One region of the Duffyella gerundensis genome, then DNA from elsewhere that is predicted to be linked to it. Evidence: predicted binding sites of a transcription regulator. Region 1 holds the regulator's gene; each other region holds the start of a gene.

Evidence for each region. Region 1 encodes PurR, which represses purine synthesis genes. Its sites were predicted from a motif close to CANGCAAACGTTTGCNTG; they were not measured.
Region 2: a site for PurR is predicted at 1,600-1,617, ahead of purT (formate-dependent phosphoribosylglycinamide formyltransferase). Genes of this name have one in related genera too.
Region 3: a site for PurR is predicted at 1,190-1,207, ahead of guaB (IMP dehydrogenase). Genes of this name have one in related genera too.

The regions. Positions count from the first base shown of each region.
Region 1 covers NZ_LN907827.1:1,819,238-1,825,867, reverse strand. Annotated here, with positions in the region: gene EM595_RS08465 (C40 family peptidase) at 180-959, shown strand; gene cydH (cytochrome bd-I oxidase subunit CydH) at 1,016-1,105, opposite strand; gene purR (HTH-type transcriptional repressor PurR) at 1,379-2,404, shown strand; gene punR (DNA-binding transcriptional activator PunR) at 2,401-3,312, opposite strand; gene punC (purine nucleoside transporter PunC) at 3,417-4,598, shown strand; gene cfa (cyclopropane fatty acyl phospholipid synthase) at 4,902-6,050, shown strand; gene EM595_RS08435 (riboflavin synthase) at 6,104-6,630, opposite strand, start outside.
Region 2 covers NZ_LN907827.1:2,242,353-2,248,982, forward strand. Annotated here, with positions in the region: gene EM595_RS10460 (prolyl oligopeptidase family serine peptidase) at 1-312, opposite strand, end outside; gene EM595_RS10465 (tellurite resistance TerB family protein) at 429-1,085, opposite strand; gene EM595_RS10470 (YebG family protein) at 1,198-1,524, opposite strand; gene purT (formate-dependent phosphoribosylglycinamide formyltransferase) at 1,660-2,838, shown strand; gene EM595_RS10480 (bifunctional 4-hydroxy-2-oxoglutarate aldolase/2-dehydro-3-deoxy-phosphogluconate aldolase) at 2,900-3,538, opposite strand; gene zwf (glucose-6-phosphate dehydrogenase) at 3,745-5,220, opposite strand; gene pyk (pyruvate kinase) at 5,884-6,630, shown strand, end outside.
Region 3 covers NZ_LN907827.1:2,843,560-2,850,189, forward strand. Annotated here, with positions in the region: gene guaB (IMP dehydrogenase) at 1-1,128, opposite strand, end outside; gene xseA (exodeoxyribonuclease VII large subunit) at 1,299-2,651, shown strand; gene EM595_RS13145 (M4 family metallopeptidase) at 2,724-3,740, shown strand; gene EM595_RS13150 (protealysin inhibitor emfourin) at 3,737-4,075, shown strand; gene EM595_RS13155 (glucose/quinate/shikimate family membrane-bound PQQ-dependent dehydrogenase) at 4,130-6,565, opposite strand.

The sequences.
Region 1 (6,630 bases):
ACCGACTGAAATTGTTTATTTTCAATGCGTTTTTGCCTGCTGGAATTAATAATGGAAAAAGACCTTACCTTTTGTGAAAAAGTTCGATTAGAATTGCTGCTCGGGTCTGACCGCCGGGTCAGATTAATGCTATTTATTCGCTCACGCTGTTCATTGGGCCCTATACCTGTAACCGACTCATGCGTCTATTAATTACGCTTTTTGTGCTGGCGTTTGCCCAGTTGATGATGAATGTGGCTGAAGCGTCGCCGCAGGCACCCGTCAACGCCACCCATCACAAGGCAGAAAAGAAACTGGCACGCGATGACGACCGACGCAAAAAGCGCGCGGTAAAAACCACAACGAAAAAGTCACGCCTCACCGCCGTACAGAAATTAAAGCTTAAAAAACGCACCAAGGTTCAAACTGCTTCGCTGCAAACCCCGAAATCCCGCACTACCCTTCGCTCACTGAAACGCTACGGCCGTCATCGCCAGTCAGATGCCGCTGAGACGGAAACCGCCGCGGCAAAACTGGCGCCATTGAAAATGAGCAAGGCACACCGCGCGCGCTATCAGAAAGCCCGTGAAACGGCGATGAATAAGCTGATGGGTCAGCTGGGCAAACCTTATCAGTGGGGCGGTGCCTCACCGCACACCGGCTTCGACTGTAGCGGCCTGGTATGGTATGCCTATAAAGATCTGGTTAAGTATAAGATTCCGCGCACCGCCAACGAGATGTTTCATTTGCGTGATGCCGCTCAGATCGACCGCGAATCGCTGCAAAAAGGCGATCTGGTGTTCTTCCGCATTAACAACCGCGGCGCTGCTGACCATGTTGGCGTGTATCTGGGCGATGGCAAATTCATTCAGTCGCCACGGACCGGAAAAGATATTCAGATTACAGCGCTGGGAGAAGATTACTGGCAGCGCCATTACGTTGGCGCACGTCGCGTGATGACGCCGAAAAATATTCGTTGACACCTGCTGTTGCGCAACAAAAAAAGGCCGCGTTGATGCGGCCTTTTTTGTCGGCGTCAGTGCAGAATTGCCGTCACGCTAAATGCAATGATTACCGCCAGCGCGCCGGCGGTAGTCAACAATGCCATTTTTAAATCAGTGCTCATGGTTATCCTCGTGGTCTCTTTTTATCGTAAGATTTATCTTGCTCGCTGGGTAAACATCTCGTTTTCTTGCAGCAGCCTTGCTAGAATTCGCCCTTCGCGTTGCGCAACATTACGCGACCTGTCTGCTGTTAGCGCTTTTAACGACGTCACCCCCCTATTTTTGGCGTTTATTTCGGCAATTAAGGCCGGTTGCGCCGCATTACATTCCGCAGACGCAAACGTTTAACATTATGCTTATCAACCCTTTGCGATAAGCGCAGGAGTAGCACTTCCATGGCAACAATCAAAGACGTGGCAAAACTGGCCGGTGTTTCAACCACCACCGTGTCGCACGTCATCAACAAAACACGCTTTGTCGCTGAAGAGACGCGCGAAGCGGTATGGGCAGCAATCAAAACGTTGCACTACTCACCGAGTGCCGTTGCCCGTAGCCTTAAGGTCAATCACACCAAGTCGATCGGCCTGCTGGCTACCTCAAGCGAAGCGCCCTATTTCGCCGAAATTATAGAGGCGGTAGAAAACCGCTGCTTTGATCGCGGATATACATTGATTCTGGGCAACGCCCACAATGACCTGCAAAAACAGCGCGCCTACCTGTCGATGATGGCGCAAAAGCGCGTCGATGGCCTGCTGGTGATGTGCTCTGAATATCCTGATGACCTGCTTAAAATGCTGGAAGAGAACCGCAATATTCCAATGGTGGTGATGGACTGGAGCGAGTCGCGTGGCGATTTCACCGACACCGTACTTGATAATGCCTTCCACGGTGGTTATCTGGCGGGCCGCTATCTGATCGATCGCGGCCATCGCGATATCGGTGCGATTCCTGGCCAGCTGGAACGTAACACTGGCGGCGGTCGCCATGCGGGATTCCTCAAGGCGTTAAATGAGGCCAACATCGCCGTGCGCGATGAGTGGATCGTCCAGGGTGACTTCGAACCAGAGTCGGGCTACAAGGCGATGCAGCAGATCCTGTCACAAAAACAGCGGCCAACTGCTGTGTTCTGCGGTGGCGATATCATGGCGATGGGCGCAATTTGTGCCGCGGATGAGATGGGTTTGCGCGTGCCGCAGGATATTTCAGTGATCGGCTATGATAACGTGCGCAATGCGCGCTATTTTACGCCTGCCCTGACCACCGTACATCAGCCAAAAGAGCAGCTGGGCGTTACCGCGCTGGATATGCTGCTGGAGCGCATTCTCAGCAAACGCGAGCAGCAGCAAACCATTGAGGTGCAACCGACGCTGATTGAACGTCGTTCAGTCGCCGACGGCCCTTTCCTCGACTATCGTCGTTAATGGCTTTCCTGCAGCCACTCCTGGTTCAGCGTGGCCGGATCGCCAAGGTAATCGAGCAACCAGCTTAGCGCAGGGGAACTCTGTTGTTCAGACCAACTGACACAGCAGGGGCTGCCCGGGAACTCGCTGGCCAGCTGCAGCGCCTGTAAGGTGCCGTCCCGCTCCAGCGGCGCAGCAATGTGCGCCGGTATCATGCCGACGCACAATCCCGCCAGTAGACACTCCACGCCGCTTTGCCAGTCAGGCACCACCAGTCGACGCTGATTATCCAGCGTCCAGGTGGTGCGACGCGTCAGGGCACGTGACGTATCTTCCATCACCAGCGACGGCCACTCACGCAGGGCATCATCGCTGACCACACCCGTGATGCTGGCCAGCGGATGTGATTTTTCCACCACGCAACGCCAGTTAACGGTTCCCATATCGCGGAAGGCAAAGCGCCCACCCACCGGGATCGCCTGCGTGGCACCGATGGCCACGTCTACCCGCCCGTCAGCCAGCGCATCCCAGACGCCGTTGAACACCTCCATGCTGATTAACAGTTCCATATCCGGGAAATGCCGATAGAAATCCAACACCAGTTGCCGGGTGCGTGGCGGCTTAACAATACAATCAACGGCGATGCTCAACTGGCCGCGCCAGCCGTTGGCTACCTGCTGACACTGACGTCGGGTGGCAAGCATTTTTTTGATAACAGAACGGCCTTCGACGACAAAATGTTCCCCGGCAGCGGTTAAAATTACGTCGCGGTGACGCCGTTCGAACAGCGGTACAGCCAGCCAGCGCTCAAGCTGGCGCACGGTATAACTGATAGCGGAAGGCACGCGGTGCAGCTCTTCCGCCGCGGCGCTGAAGCTGCCAGTACGTGCCACAGCATCAATCACTTCTAACCCATGTTCAGACCACATTGTTTGCCTGCAAAAAATTTCAAAGCCAGAGGCAAATATTACCGTTTCACAACGCGCTGTGCATGCTTTTACACTGCGCCGACAATAATTTTGATGAGCGTCCCATGACCAGGAATATTTTTTTCTTACCTTACCTCGCGTTATTAAGCATGCTCGGCTTTCTGGCCACCGACATGTATCTGCCTGCTTTTTCGCTGATGCAGCAGGATTTTGCCACTGAAGCTGGGGTGATCAGCGCCAGCCTGTCGATTTTTCTGGCCGGTTTTGCCGTTGCCCAGCTGATTTGGGGCCCGCTTTCCGATCGCATCGGCCGCAAGCCGGTGCTGCTGGCTGGTTTGGCACTGTTTGCCGTTGGCTGTGGCGGCATGCTGTGGGTGCAGGATACCCACTGGATGCTGATATTACGTTTCCTGCAAGCGGTGGGCGTCTGTGCTGCTGCCGTTAGCTGGCAGGCGCTGGTGGTTGATACGTATCCAGCCCATAAGTCTAACAAGGTGTTCGCCACCATTATGCCGCTGGTGGCGCTGTCGCCCGCGCTGGCGCCTTTGCTGGGTGCGTGGCTGCTGTCGCATTTTTCATGGCGCGCGATTTTCCTCGCCCTGATGGCGATTGGCCTGCTGCTGCTGATTCCGACTTCACTGCTGAAAAGCAAAGATCGCAGCGTCAAGCCCAACACGGCGCAGCCTGGTTTTGCCACGCTGCTGCGTTCTGCTATCTACAGCGGTAACGTACTGATTTATGCCGCCTGCTCGGCCAGCTTTTTTGCCTGGCTAACCGGTTCGCCGTTTATTTTGCACGATATGGGCCTGACGCCTGGTGATATCGGCCTGAGTTATATTCCTCAAACCATCGCGTTTCTGGTAGGCGGTTACAGCTGTCGCGCCGCGTTAAATCGCACCACCGGCGATCGTCTGCTGCCCTGGCTGATTGTGCTTTACGGCGTCAGTATCATTGCCCTGTTTATGGTGGCGATGAGCGGTAATCCTTCGCTCACCATGCTGCTGATCCCCTTCTGTGGTATGGCGATGGCCAACGGCGCAATTTATCCGATTGTGGTAGCGAGTGCGTTATCCCCTTTTCCGCACGCTACCGGTAAAGCGGCAGCGCTGCAGAATATGCTTCAGTTAGGCCTCTGCTTTGTCGCCAGCATGGCGGTTTCGCAATGGCTGACGCATCCGCTGTTGACCACCAGCATCGCCATGCTCAGCACCGTTTTTCTGGCGGCTGCGGGTTACTGGTGGCAGCGTTCAGCGGAACGTCCTGCGCAGGTGTTAGCTGAATCCTGATTGGCCACAAAGTTAGCACGCTAACAATAATGCATTGAATATTGCCCTGGGTGAGCATATACTCATTCGGGGCATTATTTTATCTAAAATCAGTAACATAACGGCTAGCAATATGCGCCGTTACGGCTGTAAATTTTTTTTCAGTGCTGCGTTCGCAACACGTTTTATTTTTTTCTTTGTTTTCAAACCTCTGTTAAAAGCCGATGTCGAGGGGCATGGAAATTCCGTGCGTGCTCTCACAACACGAAAAGAAATTGACTATTCTTTTTCTCAAGTTTTGATCATACGGGTGATGGAGAAGCTATGAGTTCATCATGCATCGAAGACGTAAATCTGGAAGAGAATCACTGGTATCGTATTGCACATGAAATGCTGGCTGGCGTCGGTATCGAAGTGAATGGGCCGCATCCGTGGGACATTCAGGTTAAGCATCCCGATTTTTTTAAACGGGTGTTACAGGATGGATCGCTGGGTCTCGGCGAAAGTTATATGGATGGCTGGTGGGAATGCGCGCGGCTGGATATGTTTTTTCATCGCGTATTAAAGGGCAAACTGGATCAGAAGTTGCCACACCATTTTAAAGATACTCTGCGTATTGCTGCTGCTCGTCTGAAAAATCTACAATCGAAAAAACGCGCCTGGATTGTCGGTAAAGAACATTACGATTTAGGAAATGATCTTTTTTCGCTCATGCTCGATTCCCACATGCAATATTCCTGCGGTTACTGGCATAAAGCCGACACGCTGGAAGAGGCACAACGCGCAAAGTTAACGCTTATTTGCGATAAGCTTGGTCTGGAACCTGGTATGACCCTGTTGGATATTGGCTGCGGCTGGGGCGGACTGGCGGAATTCGCCGCGCGTTATTATGGCGTGCAGGTAACAGGCGTAACGATCTCCGCTGAACAGCAAAAAATGGCTCAGCAGCGCTGCGCCGAATTACCGGTCACTATTCTGCTGCAGGATTATCGCGATCTGGATCAGCAATTTGATCGTATTGTGTCGGTAGGTATGTTTGAACATGTTGGTCCGAAAAATTACGCGACCTATTTTGATGTGGTTGATCGTAATTTAAAACCTGACGGTATTTTTCTGTTGCATACCATCGGCGCCATAAAGACCGATATGAATGTCGATCCCTGGATAGATAAATATATCTTCCCTAATGGCTGCTTGCCCTCAGTGCGGCATATTGCAGATGCCAGCGAACCGCATTTCATCATGGAAGACTGGCATAATTTTGGTGCGGATTATGACACTACGCTGATGGCCTGGCATACACGCTTTATGCAGGCGTGGCCGCAGCTGGAAGCCGCTTATGGCGAACGTTTTAAGCGCATGTTTAGCTACTATTTGAACGCCTGCGCCGGCGCGTTTCGGGCGCGAGATATTCAGCTGTGGCAGGTGGTATTCAGCCGTGGGGTTGAGGGCGGTTTGCGCGTAGCCCGCTGAAAAAGAGCATAAAAAAGGCCGATCAGCGGCCCTTTTTATTTTGTAGATCGGCGTTATTTAAATTCGCCACTGGCAGCAGCCATAATCGCGCCTTCGCGCTGTGCCAGCACGCGCTCTACGGTATCGACAATCGCCTGGGTTTGCGGATCAATTTCGATATTCACTCGCTGACCCAGTTTTTTGGTCCCCAGCGTAGTACGCGCCAGCGTTTCCGGAATTAAATGTACACAGAAGCGCGTCGGCGTGACATCGCCTACCGTCAGGCTGATGCCATCAATACCCACATAGCCTTTGTGCAGAATATATTTCATCTGCGCGGCGTCCTGCGGGCGAAACCAAATTTCACGGTTATTTTCTGAATTGATGATTTTGCAAATTTCTGCGGTGGTGATGATATGGCCGGACATCAGATGGCCGCCTATTTCATCGCTAAATTTTGCCGCGCGCTCGATATTAACCACGTCGCCCGGCTGTAATTCACCCAGATTGGTTAAACGCAGCGTCTCTTTTATTAAGTCGAAGCTGACGCGATCGCCCTCAATATGGGTTACGGTCAGACAGCAGCCGTTGTGTGCAACAG
Region 2 (6,630 bases), 420 kb from region 1:
CTCCGGCTGACGGCGATAAATCGCGTATTCGTTGCCCGGCTCATAGAAGCTCTGATAGCGATAGCCGTTTCGCACGTAGGGCACGCTGTGATCCTGCTGGGGAATGCGACCAATCATCTCTTCCAGCAGCTGATCCTGCAGCGCCTGCTGGCTGGACATGATCTGCTGGCCGTAGCGGTTCTCCGCGCGTAAATAGTCCAGCACCTCCGGATCGGCACGCTGATCGTCACGCAGCCAGAAATAGTTGTCGATACGCGTGTCACCGTGCAGCGTAAGGGCATGCGGTTTTTTAGAAGCAACAGGTGGAGTCATGGCAATTGAACCTTAAGTGAAACATATCCTAAGGTTGGCAGGTGCCATGATGAATGCCAAGGATTAACCAGGAAAAATCTCATGAAAAGCAGGCCAGCGAACGCTGGCCAGATCGGTCAGGCGGAAAGTTGTTTTTTCTCCGCCCGGATATCATTTTCAATGCCGTCCCGCACGTCCTGCGGAATTTTCAGGGCGTCACCCAGCGCATTGAGGTAGCTACGCTCCATAAAGTGATCAACATCGATAGCCGCGCAGCTGAGGAAGTAAAGTTCCAGCGCCTCTTCCTCATTTTTAATGCCCTGCGCCAGCCATTGCGGATCAAGCGGGCGATCAATCGCCTGCTGAATCAGTTGTTCACCCGCGGCACCAATACCCGCTTCCTGCATACTGCGTTCAATCGCTTTACGCTCGTCACTATCGATGTGACCATCGCTTTTGGCGGCAAACACCAGCGCCGCAATCAGTCGCTCGGCACGCTGATCAACCGGCGTGGCGCTCTGCCCAAACTGCGGATCGTCACGATGGGTTTCGCTGACGCGCTGTTTGTATTTGTTCCACAACACCGCACCCGCTGCCGCACCGCCGCCAATGATCAGCGCGTTTTTGCCATACTTTGCCAGCAGCTTACGCGACGAACCGTTTGCCACCAGCAGGCCAGCCAGGCCACCCAGCGCACCGGGCGACAACATCTTGCCCAGCCCTTCGATTCCGCCTTTTCCACCGCTGCTGCTGTTACCCAACACCGACTGCAGTTGTTTTAACCAGTTATTCATATTTTTTATTCCTGAGTTGCATCGCGGAATAAGCGTAGAACATTCGGTGTCAAGAACCGTCAGCGCAGGAAAAGACCGGAAAACATCAGCTTATCGGCAGGTTGCCAACAAATTACGCGGCATCAACCGCACGGATTTTCGCCGTGCTTTTGCCTTTGGTCGCTTTCTCGGCGGACTCGCTCTCATCAGCCTGCGCAGCGGCATCCGGCTGCTTGCCGGTGCGCAGAATGTGCTGCAGCGCATCTTTATTTTCCGCCAACCACAATCCCAGCCCTTCGTGCTGCGCTTCATCAAGCGGCAGGCTGCTGCTTTCAAACCATCCGGTGAAGGCCTCAGCAAGGTCCAGCATTTTGTCGTAAGCATCAGCCTCTTTTTTGCTGGCAAAAGTCATTTTCTCGGCACCCTTTCTGACAACCACATATTGAATTTCTACGGCCATAACCTGCTCCAGGTAACTGTGTTTATATACAGTATATCAGCGATGGGGTTTAAAGCAAGCCTGACAACAGATGCCTGCGCAATCGTTTTCGTTTACACTGTGCGCGGTTTTTTTTATCCCTTTCAGGTGGTGCTTATGAAAAATTTTGGAACGGCTCTGCGTCCGGCGGCCACTCGCGTCATGCTGCTGGGTTCAGGCGAACTCGGTAAGGAAGTGGCAATTGAGTGTCAACGGCTCGGCATTGAGGTGATCGCGGTCGATCGCTACGCCGATGCCCCGGCGATGCACGTAGCGCATCGCAGCCATGTGATTAACATGCTGGACGGCGCGGCGCTGCAAAAGCTGGTTGCCGAAGAACGCCCTGATTTTATCGTGCCGGAAATTGAAGCGATCGCTACCGATATGCTGGTTGAGCTGGAAAAAAATGGACAGCATGTGGTGCCCACCGCCCGTGCCGCACGGCTCACCATGAATCGTGAAGGCATTCGCCGCCTGGCGGCTGAAGAGCTGGCGTTGCCGACGTCGAGCTATCGCTTTGCCGACAGTCAGGCTGATTTTGTTCAGGCGGCAGAGGCGATCGGCTTCCCTTGCATCGTCAAGCCGGTGATGAGCTCATCAGGTAAAGGGCAGAGTTTTGTGCGTGATGCCACGGCGCTTGATCACGCCTGGGAATACGCACAGCAAGGCGGACGTGCTGGTGCGGGCCGCGTTATCGTTGAAGGCGTGGTGAAATTTGACTTTGAAATCACTCTGCTAACCATCAGTGCGGTCGATGGCATCCATTTCTGCGCGCCGATTGGCCATCGTCAGGAAGAAGGCGACTATCGGGAATCCTGGCAGCCGCAGCAGATGAGCGAGCTGGCATTGCAGCGCGCGCAGCAGATTGCCGAACGCGTGGTAAAAGCGCTGGGTGGCTACGGTTTGTTTGGCGTTGAGCTGTTTGTCTGCGGTGATGAAGTGATTTTCAGTGAAGTTTCTCCGCGTCCACACGACACCGGTATGGTGACGCTGATTTCGCAGGATTTATCGGAGTTTGCGCTGCACGTGCGCGCTTTCCTCGGCCTGCCGATAGGCGGCATTCGCCAGTTTGGTCCCGCCGCTTCGGCGGTCATTTTACCCGAACTGCACAGCAGCAACGTACAGTTCAGCGGCCTTGCCGACGCTATCGGTGCCGGTTTACAGCTGCGGCTGTTTGGCAAACCTGACATCGCTGGCAGACGCCGCTTAGGCGTGGCGCTGGCCACCGGTGAGGATTGCGAACAGGCCGTAGCGCGGGCCATTGCCTGCGCCTCCGCGGTCAGGGTCAGCGGCTAAATCCAGTGGCATAAAAAAAGGCGCATTGATCTGCGCCTTTTTTGTGTCTGCATCGCGTAACTTAACGGGCGCCGGCTACCGCCTCACGCGCCAGTTCAGTGATGCGGTTCCAGTCGCCCTGCTCCAGCGCATCGGCTGGCACCAGCCAGGAGCCGCCAATGCAGAGCACGCTTTTCAGCGCCAGATAGTCACGGTAGTTAGCTGGCGTGATGCCGCCGGTTGGGCAGAAGCGCACCTGTGGGAAAGGTCCGGCAATCGCCTGCAGCGCTTTCACACCGCCGTTGGCCTCAGCCGGGAAAAATTTGAATTCACGCAGGCCATAATCCATACCGGTCATCAGTTCAGAAACGGTGCTGATGCCAGGAATCAGGGGGATCGGGCCGTCGGTTGCCGCTTTCAACAAGGATTCAGTGATACCAGGGCTGATCACAAACTGCGCGCCCGCTTCCGTCACTTCATGCAGCTGCTGGGTATTCAACACCGTGCCAGCGCCAACAATCGCTTCCGGCACCTCTTTAATGATGGCGCGCAAGGCCTCCATGGCAACCGGCGTCCGCAGCGTCACTTCCAGCACGCGCACGCCGCCAGCAACCAGCGCTTTCGCCATGGGAACGGCATGCTTCAGATCGTTGACCACAATTACCGGCACAACCGGGCCTGTTTTTAACACCGTTTCCGCGCTGACTTTCCAGTTTTTCATCGTGTGACTTCTCCTCGCTGGCCGGATCGATACCGGCTGATTGATGCGGTCAGTGGCCGCATGCTGTCGCAATTCCGGGAACTACCATACATGATAGCTTTGTCTGACGTCCAGATAGCACATGAGCAAATTGAAACTGTGGTTCATTTTTTTGCCCTAACCTACAGGCGTAAAAAAACCCGCCGTGGCGGGTTTTGTTTTAAGCGTTACTCAAACTCATTCCATGAGCGGCCATCGCGGGTGATCATCGCAACAGAGGCCACCGGCCCCCAGGTACCTGCCTGATAAGGCTTAGGCACGTCGTTGTCGTTTGACCATGCATCGATAATGGAATCAACCCATGTCCATGCCGCCTCAACTTCGTCACGGCGCACAAACAATGCCTGAATGCCGCGCATGGTTTCCAGCAGCAGACGCTCGTAGGCATCGGCAAGGTGCGATTGGTTGAAGGTCTCGGAGTAGCTCAGGTCAAGCTTGGTGGTTTGCAGATTGTGTTTGTGATCGAGGCCCGGCACTTTGTTGAGGATCTCGATATCCACACCTTCATCCGGCTGCAGGCGAATAGTCAGTTTGTTCGGCGGCAGCTCTTTCCATGACTCTTTAAACAGGTTCATTTCCGGATTTTTAAAGTAGACCACCACTTCTGAGCATTTGGTTGGCAGGCGTTTGCCGGTACGCAGGTAGAACGGCACGCCAGCCCAGCGCCAGTTATCGATATCAACCCGAATCGAGACAAAGGTTTCGGTGCTGCTCGATTTATCGGCGCCCTCTTCATCGAGATAGCCTGGTACTTTGTGGCCCTGCACAAAGCCGCCGGTGTACTGACCGCGAACGGTTTTTTCACGCACGTTGCTGTGATCGATGCGGCGCAGGGATTTCAGCACCTTCACTTTTTCGTCACGAATGCTGTCAGCGCTGAGATCGGATGGCGGCGACATGGCGATCATGGTCAGCACCTGCAGCAGGTGGTTCTGAATCATGTCGCGCATCTGGCCCGCTTTGTCGAAATAGCCCCAGCGGCCTTCGATACCCACTTCTTCGGCCACGGTAATCTGCACATGATCGATGGTACGATTATCCCAGTTGTTGGCGAACAGCGCATTGGCGAAACGCAGCGCCAGCAGGTTGAGCACCGTTTCTTTACCGAGATAATGGTCGATGCGGAACACCTGGCTTTCGTCAAAGTATTCGCCGACCTGGTCGTTGATTTCACGCGAGGTTTCCAGCGAGGTGCCCAGCGGTTTTTCCATCACTACGCGCGCCGGCTTTTCATTCAGCTTTGCTTTGCCTAAGCCTTTGCAAATCGCGCCAAAGGTACTTGGCGGCATGGCAAAATAGTTGATGGTGGCGCGGTTTTTCTGGTCCAGCATTTTACCCAGGCGGGGAAAGTGTGAGGTTTCATTGACATCAAGGTTGCAGAAATCGAGTCGGCTACTGAGTTTATCCCACAGCGCTTCGTCAATTTTCTCCTTCATGAAGGTTTCCAGCGCTTCACGCACCACCTTGGTGTAAGCGGCTTTGTCCCAGTCGGCGCGGCCAACGCCAATCACGCGCGTCTCTTCATGAATCTGCCCGGCTTTTTCCAGCTGGTATAGCGAAGGCAGCAGTTTCCGGCGAGCAAGATCGCCTTTGGCACCGAAAATCACCAGATCGCATGCCTGGGCTGTTTGAGTTACCGCCATTTTCCTCTCCTCGTTGCAGGATAGGCCGGACTGCAAAAATCCTTCGCAGGTCAGACCTTTATTGTAATTTCTAACGACACAATGTACTGCTTTTCGCGGTTCCGGGTAAACCAGCGTGGCACGTCAGGCCAAATAAGGGCATAACGTCCGCTGCCGCGTGCTGTCCTTTTTCCGTCAACTGCTGAAAAATGTGACAAACGGGTCGGCGCTGGCGTAACGTGAGCGCGGGCTATCTTCGCAAAAAAGCGGCATTGAAATCACCTGTAAATGAAATCGCCCAAACCAGCCGGTTTTTGTGCGGCGATTATGCTGGACGAAATCGGGCACCGTGCCGATAACCTTAGCAAATCAGTCAGGCTTGTCGCAGCAGTAATTGTTGTCTTATCGTAACCCGATTGCTGTCGCGTTGACGTTCGACGCGTCGCGGAGGGAGTTTTACGCTCTTCCAGCCGTGAAATAGCGGCGTAACCTGCCGTGCGTCAAAGACGCTCTGTGGGGATAGCGGGTAGAGTAAGGCGCCCTTTTGTTATGCGGGCTGAAATTTTTTTAACATCAGGTTTACAATGTGAGTCGAATCACGATGCCGCTATGCGTTAAGATAAGCGAAGCATCACCAGGTCATGCCTCGCATCGTCACGTTTACCATATAATATGGAGTCTTACATGTCTCGACGTCTCAGAAGAACCAAGATCGTAACAACGCTGGGTCCGGCAACCGATCGTGATAATAATCTCGAAAAAATCATCGCCGCCGGCGCTAACGTTGTTCGACTTAACTTCTCGCATGGCACCCCGGAAGATCATCAGATGCGCGCCGACAAAGTGCGTGAGATTGCCGCCAAGCTGGGCCGCCACGTTGCGATCCTCGGCGACCTGCAGGGGCCTAAAATTCGCGTCTCCACCTTTAAAGAGGGCAAAGTATTCCTCAGCATTGGCGACCGCTTCCTGCTGGATGCGTCGCTGGGCAAAGGTGAAGGCGATAAAGAAAAAGTCGGCATCGATTATAAAAATCTGCCGTCTGATGTGGTTCCGGGCGACATTCTGCTGCTCGACGACGGTCGCGTTCAGCTGAAAGTGCTGTCGGTTGACGGCAGCAAAGTCTTTACCGAAGTGACCGTGGGCGGCCCGCTGTCCAACAACAAAGGCATTAACAAGCTCGGCGGCGGCCTGTCAGCCGAAGCGCTGACCGAAAAAGATAAAGCGGACATCCTGACCGCAGCCAAAATCAACGTCGATTTCCTGGCGGTCTCCTTCCCGCGCAACGGCGAAGACCTGAACTATGCGCGCCGTCTGGCTCGTGAAGCGGGCTGCGAAGCGAAAATTGTCGCTAAAGTTGAGCGTGCAGAAGCAGTTGCCACGCAGGAAGCGATGGATGAAATTATCCTCGCCTGCGACGTGGTGATGGTGGCA
Region 3 (6,630 bases), 1.0 Mb from region 1:
GAGCTCAATTTCACCTGGCGATTCTTCGGTACCTGCCAGCATGGAGCCCACCATTACGCAGGCCGCGCCCGCTGCAATCGCTTTGGCGATATCACCTGAGAAACGAATGCCGCCATCGGCGATAACCGGAATGCCGGTGCCTTCCAGCGCGGCAACCGCATCCGATACCGCGGTAATCTGCGGAACGCCCACGCCGGTCACGATGCGGGTGGTACAGATGGAACCTGGACCAATACCCACTTTCACCGCGCTCACGCCCGCTTCAACCAACGCCAGAGCGCCCGCGCCGGTGGCCACGTTGCCGCCAACGATTTCGAGATCGGGATATTTAGCACGGGTTTCACGGATGCGGGTCAGCACGCCTTCAGAATGGCCGTGTGAGGAGTCGATCAGCAGCACATCAACGCCTGCCGCAACCAGCGCGTCCACACGCTCTTCGTTGCCCGCTCCGGCACCGACTGCCGCGCCGACGCGTAAACGACCGTGCGCATCTTTACAGGCGTTAGGCTTGCGTTCCGCTTTCTGGAAGTCTTTTACGGTGATCATGCCGAGCAGATGGAAACTTTCGTCAACCACCAGCGCTTTTTCCACGCGCTTTTCGTGCATTTTGTGCAGCACCACTTCGCGTGCTTCACCCTCTTTCACCGTGACCAGACGCTCTTTTGGCGTCATCACGGCGGAAACCGGCAGAGACTGATCGGTCACGAAGCGCACATCACGACCAGTGATAATGCCCACCAGTTCGTTGTTGCCGTTGACCACCGGATAACCGGCAAAGCCGTTGCGATCGGTGAGCAGCTGAACTTCTGCCAGCGTGGTGGTTGGTAGCACGGTTTGTGGATCGGTGACCACACCGCTTTCATGTTTCTTCACCTTGCGAACTTCGTCCGCCTGGCGCTCAATCGACATATTTTTGTGAATAAAGCCCAGCCCACCCTCTTGCGCCAGCGCAATAGCCAGACCCGCTTCGGTCACGGTGTCCATTGCAGCAGAAAGCATAGGGATGTTGAGACGAATATTTTTCGTCAGTTGGGTACTGAGATCGGCTGTGTTTGGCAGCACGGTAGAGTGGGCAGGAACGAGCAGAACGTCGTCGAATGTTAGGGCTTCTTTAGCGATTCGTAGCATGGCAATATCTCGACCTGAAGGTGAATGAGAACAGATAAAATATTGCCGCGGCATTATACAGGCCGAAAACGATTGCCTCCAGTACTTTTTCCGAAAAACCCTTGATCCCAACTTACAGCCATGTAGTATCAATGGATTAACCCGCTGATTTAAAATTTGATCTCTGTCACATGCCGCCACTGCCGAACGCCAATATTTTTACCGTTAGCCGCCTGAATACCACGGTGCGAAAACTGCTGGAAATGGAAATGGGACAGATCTGGCTGAGCGCTGAGATCTCTAACTTTTCACAACCCTCTTCCGGCCACTGGTATTTCACCCTTAAGGATGACGGCGCACAGGTGCGTTGTGCGATGTTCCGCAACAGCAACCGCCGCGTCACCTTTCGGCCGCAAAATGGTCAGCAGGTGTTGGTGCGCGCCACCATCACTCTGTATGAGCCACGCGGCGATTATCAGCTGATTGCCGAGAGCATGCAGCCCGCCGGTGACGGTTTGCTGCAGCAGCAGTTTGAGCAGCTGAAAATGCGTCTGGCGGCGGAAGGCTTGTTTGAGCAAATGCACAAACAGCCGCTGCCCGACCCGGCGCAGCAGGTTGGCGTTATTACCTCATCAACCGGTGCGGCGCTGCACGACGTGCTGCGTGTGCTGCATCGTCGTGATCCCTCATTGCCGGTGATTATCTATCCCACGCCGGTGCAGGGTCAGGATGCGCCAGCGGCCATTGTGCGCGCCATTGAAATCGCGAACCAGCGAGCGGAATGCGACGTGCTGATTGTTGGCCGTGGCGGCGGTTCGCTGGAGGATTTGTGGAGCTTCAACGATGAGCGGGTTGCGCGGGCTATTTTTGCCAGCCGTATTCCCATCGTTAGCGCAGTCGGCCATGAAACCGACGTCACGATCGCTGATTTTGTTGCCGATTTACGCGCGCCTACGCCTTCCGCCGCCGCCGAGCTGGTCAGCCGTAATCAGATTGAACTGCTGCGGCAGCTGCAATCCCAGCAGCAGCGCATGGAAATGGCAATGGACTATTATCTGGCACAGCAGCAGCGCGCCTGGTCACGCCTGCATCATCGTCTGCAGCAGCAGCATCCCCAGTTACGGCTGGCCCGTCAGCAAACCACGCTGTTTCGCTTACAGCGCCGCCTGGACGATGCGATACAGTTGCAGCTGCGCCAGGCAACGCGCACTCAGGATCGGCTTACCCAGCGCCTGGCACAGCAGCAGCCTGAAGCGCGTTTGCACCGTGCGCAGCAGCAACTGCAACAGTGGCATTATCGCTTGCAGCAGGCGGTATTTCAGCAGCTTAACCGCGACAAACAGCGCTTTGGCGTGCGTGCCGCCCAGCTGGAAGCGGTCAGTCCGCTGGCAACGCTGGCGCGTGGCTTCAGCGTGACAACGGCAGCAGACGGCAACGTGGTGAAAAAAACCAGCCAGCTACAGCGCGGCGAGACGCTTAAAACCCGGCTGGATGATGGCTGGATTGAAAGCCAGATCACCGACATTCATGCGGATAAATCCTGAGCAACGAATCGGCAAACCCGGCCAGCGCACACTATACTTTTTGGACACTCTTAATGAACCAGGAAGCATGGTATGCCTTATGCAGTGATCCCCCCTTACATTCTGCGCAAAATTATCGATAACGGTTCCGGCCCGCAAAAAGATTATGCGCGCCGAACCCTGACCCATGTGCAGCATCTGATGGCCGAAACCTGGCAGAAACCCTCGGTGCCACACACGGCGACCGCTGGCCACGTTGAGCGTGAAATCTATGATGCGCAAAACAGCAACAATCTGCCTGGCACGCTGGTGCGCAAAGAGGGCCAGCCCGGTAACAATGACGTTGCCGCAGAAGAGGCCTGGAACTATCTCGGCGTCACCTACGATTTCTTCTGGCGCACCTACAAGCGCAACTCGCTGGATAATCAGGGGCTGGCGCTGCTGGGTACGGTTCATTACGAGAAGGATTATCAAAACGCCTTCTGGAACGGTCAGCAGATGGTTTTTGGTGATGGCGACGGTGAAATCTTTAACCGTTTTACCATTGCGATCGACGTTGTGGCTCACGAGCTGGCGCATGGCGTCACCGAAACCGAAGCGGGGCTGATTTACTTTGAGCAGGCGGGCGCGCTTAATGAGTCGCTCTCTGACGTCTTCGGCTCGCTGGTAAAACAGTTTCATCTGCAACAGACGGCCGATCAGGCCGACTGGCTGATCGGCGAAGGGCTGTTAGCCGAAGGCATTAACGGACGCGGACTGCGCTCAATGTCAGAGCCCGGTACCGCCTATGACGATCCGATGCTGGGCAAAGATCCGCAGCCCAACCATATGCGCGATTATATCCAGACGCGCGACGACAACGGTGGCGTTCATCTCAATTCAGGCATTCCTAATCGCGCCTTTTATCTCGCGGCGACCGCGCTGGGCGGCTACGCATGGGAACTGGCGGGTTACGCCTGGTACGATACGGTGTGCGATAAATCGCTGCCGCAAAACGCCGACTTTAAAACCTTTGCACAACTGACCATTCAGCACGGGCAAAAACGCTTTAATAAATCGGTGGCGGATGCGATTGAAAAAGCGTGGCGGGATGTGGGTGTCTTATCATGAAAGAGCTGCCGGAACTGACGGATGATGCGGTGATCGATTTGGCGCGCGAAGGTGGCGTCGCCTGGATTCCGAAACTGGCGGGCGAACGCCGTTTTGCCCTGGCGCAGTTACCCGCTCCCCGTCGCGAACAGGTCTGCGACATTCTGAAAAAGGCGATGCCATTGGGCGCACCGCCGGGCGAGAATAATCCGGCAGGCCGTGGCGATCAGCGCTATTTTCGCATTCAGATCAGTTATGAAACCGATCGGCAGAGCGGCGATATTGTGATTCTGATACCGGAACAGCTGGCACCGCCGGAGCTGGAACATCTCTGGCGAGAAGGCGAGTGCGAATAACAGGCAAAAGAAAAGGCGGGGATATCCCCGCCTTTTTTATCACTGCTGAACGCGTTAGTTATCCAGCGCGTAAGCAATAACGTAATCACCACGATCCGGCGACTGGCGTGCGCCACCCGCAGAGATCAGGATGTACTGCTTGCCGGTGGTTGGCGAAACGTAGCTCATTGGGCCGCCCTGGCTGCCCACCGGCAGGCGTGCTTTCCACACCTCTTTACCGGTTGAGCTGTCGAAGGCGCGCAGATAGTAATCCTGCGTACCGGCGATAAACACCAGGCCGCCCTGCGTGGCCAGCGTACCGCCCAGCGTTGGCATGCCTACCGGCATCTGTGCGTGCATTTTAATACCGAAAGGACCGGTATCCTGAACGGTACCGACCGGCACCTGCCATACCACTTTCTGCGTTTTCAGGTCTACCGCAGTCAGCGTGCCGAACGGCGGCGTCTGGCAAGGAATGCCCAGCGGCGACATAAAGCGGTTTTTATTGACCGCGTATGGCGTGCCTTTTAATGGCACCGCGCCCATACCGGTGTTAATCGCTTCACCGCCGTTGCTGCCACGAGAGATAGCTTCCGTTTTCGCCGGAATCATCTGCACCCACAGGCCGAGACGCATATCGTTAACAAAGATGTAGTGATTGTTGGGATCGGTTGACAGGCTGCCCCAGTTCATTCCGCCCAGCGAGCCCGGGAAGCTCAGTGATTTGTCGGTGCCTGGCGGCGTGTACAAACCGTCATAACGCATGCCTTTAAAAGCGATACGGCAGGCGAGCTGATCAAACGGCGTCGCTCCCCACATATCGGACTCTTTCAGGGTTTGTGCACCAATCTGCGGCATACCCACCGATTTCGGCTGCGTATCCGGATAGTGTTCACCTGGGATATTGCCTTTTTTAACCGGGACTTCTTTCACTTCCGTCAATGGCTGGCCGGTATGGCGATCCAGCACAAAGATCTGACCGGCTTTGGTGCCAAACACCACCGCTGGCGTGCTGCCGCCCTCTTTGTTAGGGAAGTCGATCAGCGTTGGCTGCATGGGAATATCAAAGTCCCACAGATCGTTATGCACGGTCTGATATACCCACTTTTCCTTGCCGGTAGTCGCATCCAGCGCAAGGATCGAGGCGCCATATTTGTGATCCAGCGGCGTACGGTTCGCGCCCCACAGATCCACTGACGAACTGCCCATCGGCAGGAACACCGTATTGGTGGCCGGATCGTAAGACATCGGCGCCCACGAGTTTGGCGTGCTGCGAGCATAGTGCTGGCCCGCTTCCAGCGCGGCATTCGGGTTCTGATTGCCTGGGTCAAATGCCCAACGCATCTGGCCGGTAATGACATCAAAACCACGCAGTACGCCGCCAGGCATATCGGTCTGCACGTTATCCGCCACGCGGCCGCCTACCACTACGGTGGTGCCTGCCAGCGTGGGTGCTGAGGTCAGCTGATATTTCGGATCGGCGGCTTCACCCAGATCCGCTTTCAGATCAACGATGCCTTTGTTGCCAAACGATTCACAAAACTCGCCGTTGTCGGCGTTGACCGCAATCAGACGTGCATCGATGGTGTTCATCAACAGGCGACGCTGACAGCTGTCACCGGCCGCCAGCGTGGCCGCAGGCACCGGCGTTGAGCCAGGCTCAGAAGGCTGCTGAACCGGTTTCTGCGCATCAAAGTAGGCTAAACCACGGCAGCGTGGCCAGACTTCAGCTTTGGCGTTGATTTCACGTTTCCAGATCTCTTTACCGCTGTCGGCATCCACCGCGATGATGTTGTTATGCGGGGTGCAAAGGTAGATGCGATTACCTACCTGCAATGGCGTCTGCTGATCTTCTGCGCCGTTGCCGGTTGGACTTTCAGGTATGTCGCCGGTACGGAAGGTCCAGGCCACTTTCAAATCTTTGACGTTGTCGCGGGTAATCTGATCAAGCGCCACGAAGCGACTGCCACCTGCCGTATTGCCGTAGTGATCCCAGTCTTTCTGCTCTGCGCCCTTCTCTACCGGCACCAGCGGCAACGCTTTGCCCTCAAAGGCGACGGTTGGATGCGGCTGGAACATCTGTACCAGCGTGGTTAGCATGCCGAGCAGAATCACTGCGCTCAGGCCCCAGGCGATACCCGCCCTGCCTGTTTTGCCTTCACGCTTACGCAGCGCAGGCCAGGTTAGCAGCGCCAGCATAAACAGGCCAGCCGGCACCATCAGGCGAGAAACCAGCGCCCAAAAATCGATGCCCACTTCCTGCAGCGCCCAGATCAGCGTGCCAATAAAGACCAGGCCATACAGCAGCACCGCAGACGATCTGATGCGGAAGAATTGAATGGCCGACAGCACGGTGACGATGCCAGCCAGCAGGAAGTACCAGCTGCCTCCCAGCGAGGCCAGCTTGCCGCCGCCGATCGCAAAATAGAGCCCGGTCGCAAGCAGCACGAGCCCCAGTAAAACAGACCATATCGCCAGGCCTTTCGACGACCGGGCTTTTGTTTCAGCCATAACAACATTCTCCGTGAAAATAGTGCGTCCGAACGCTGCCGTCCTGGAGGGAAGGCACGCGGGCA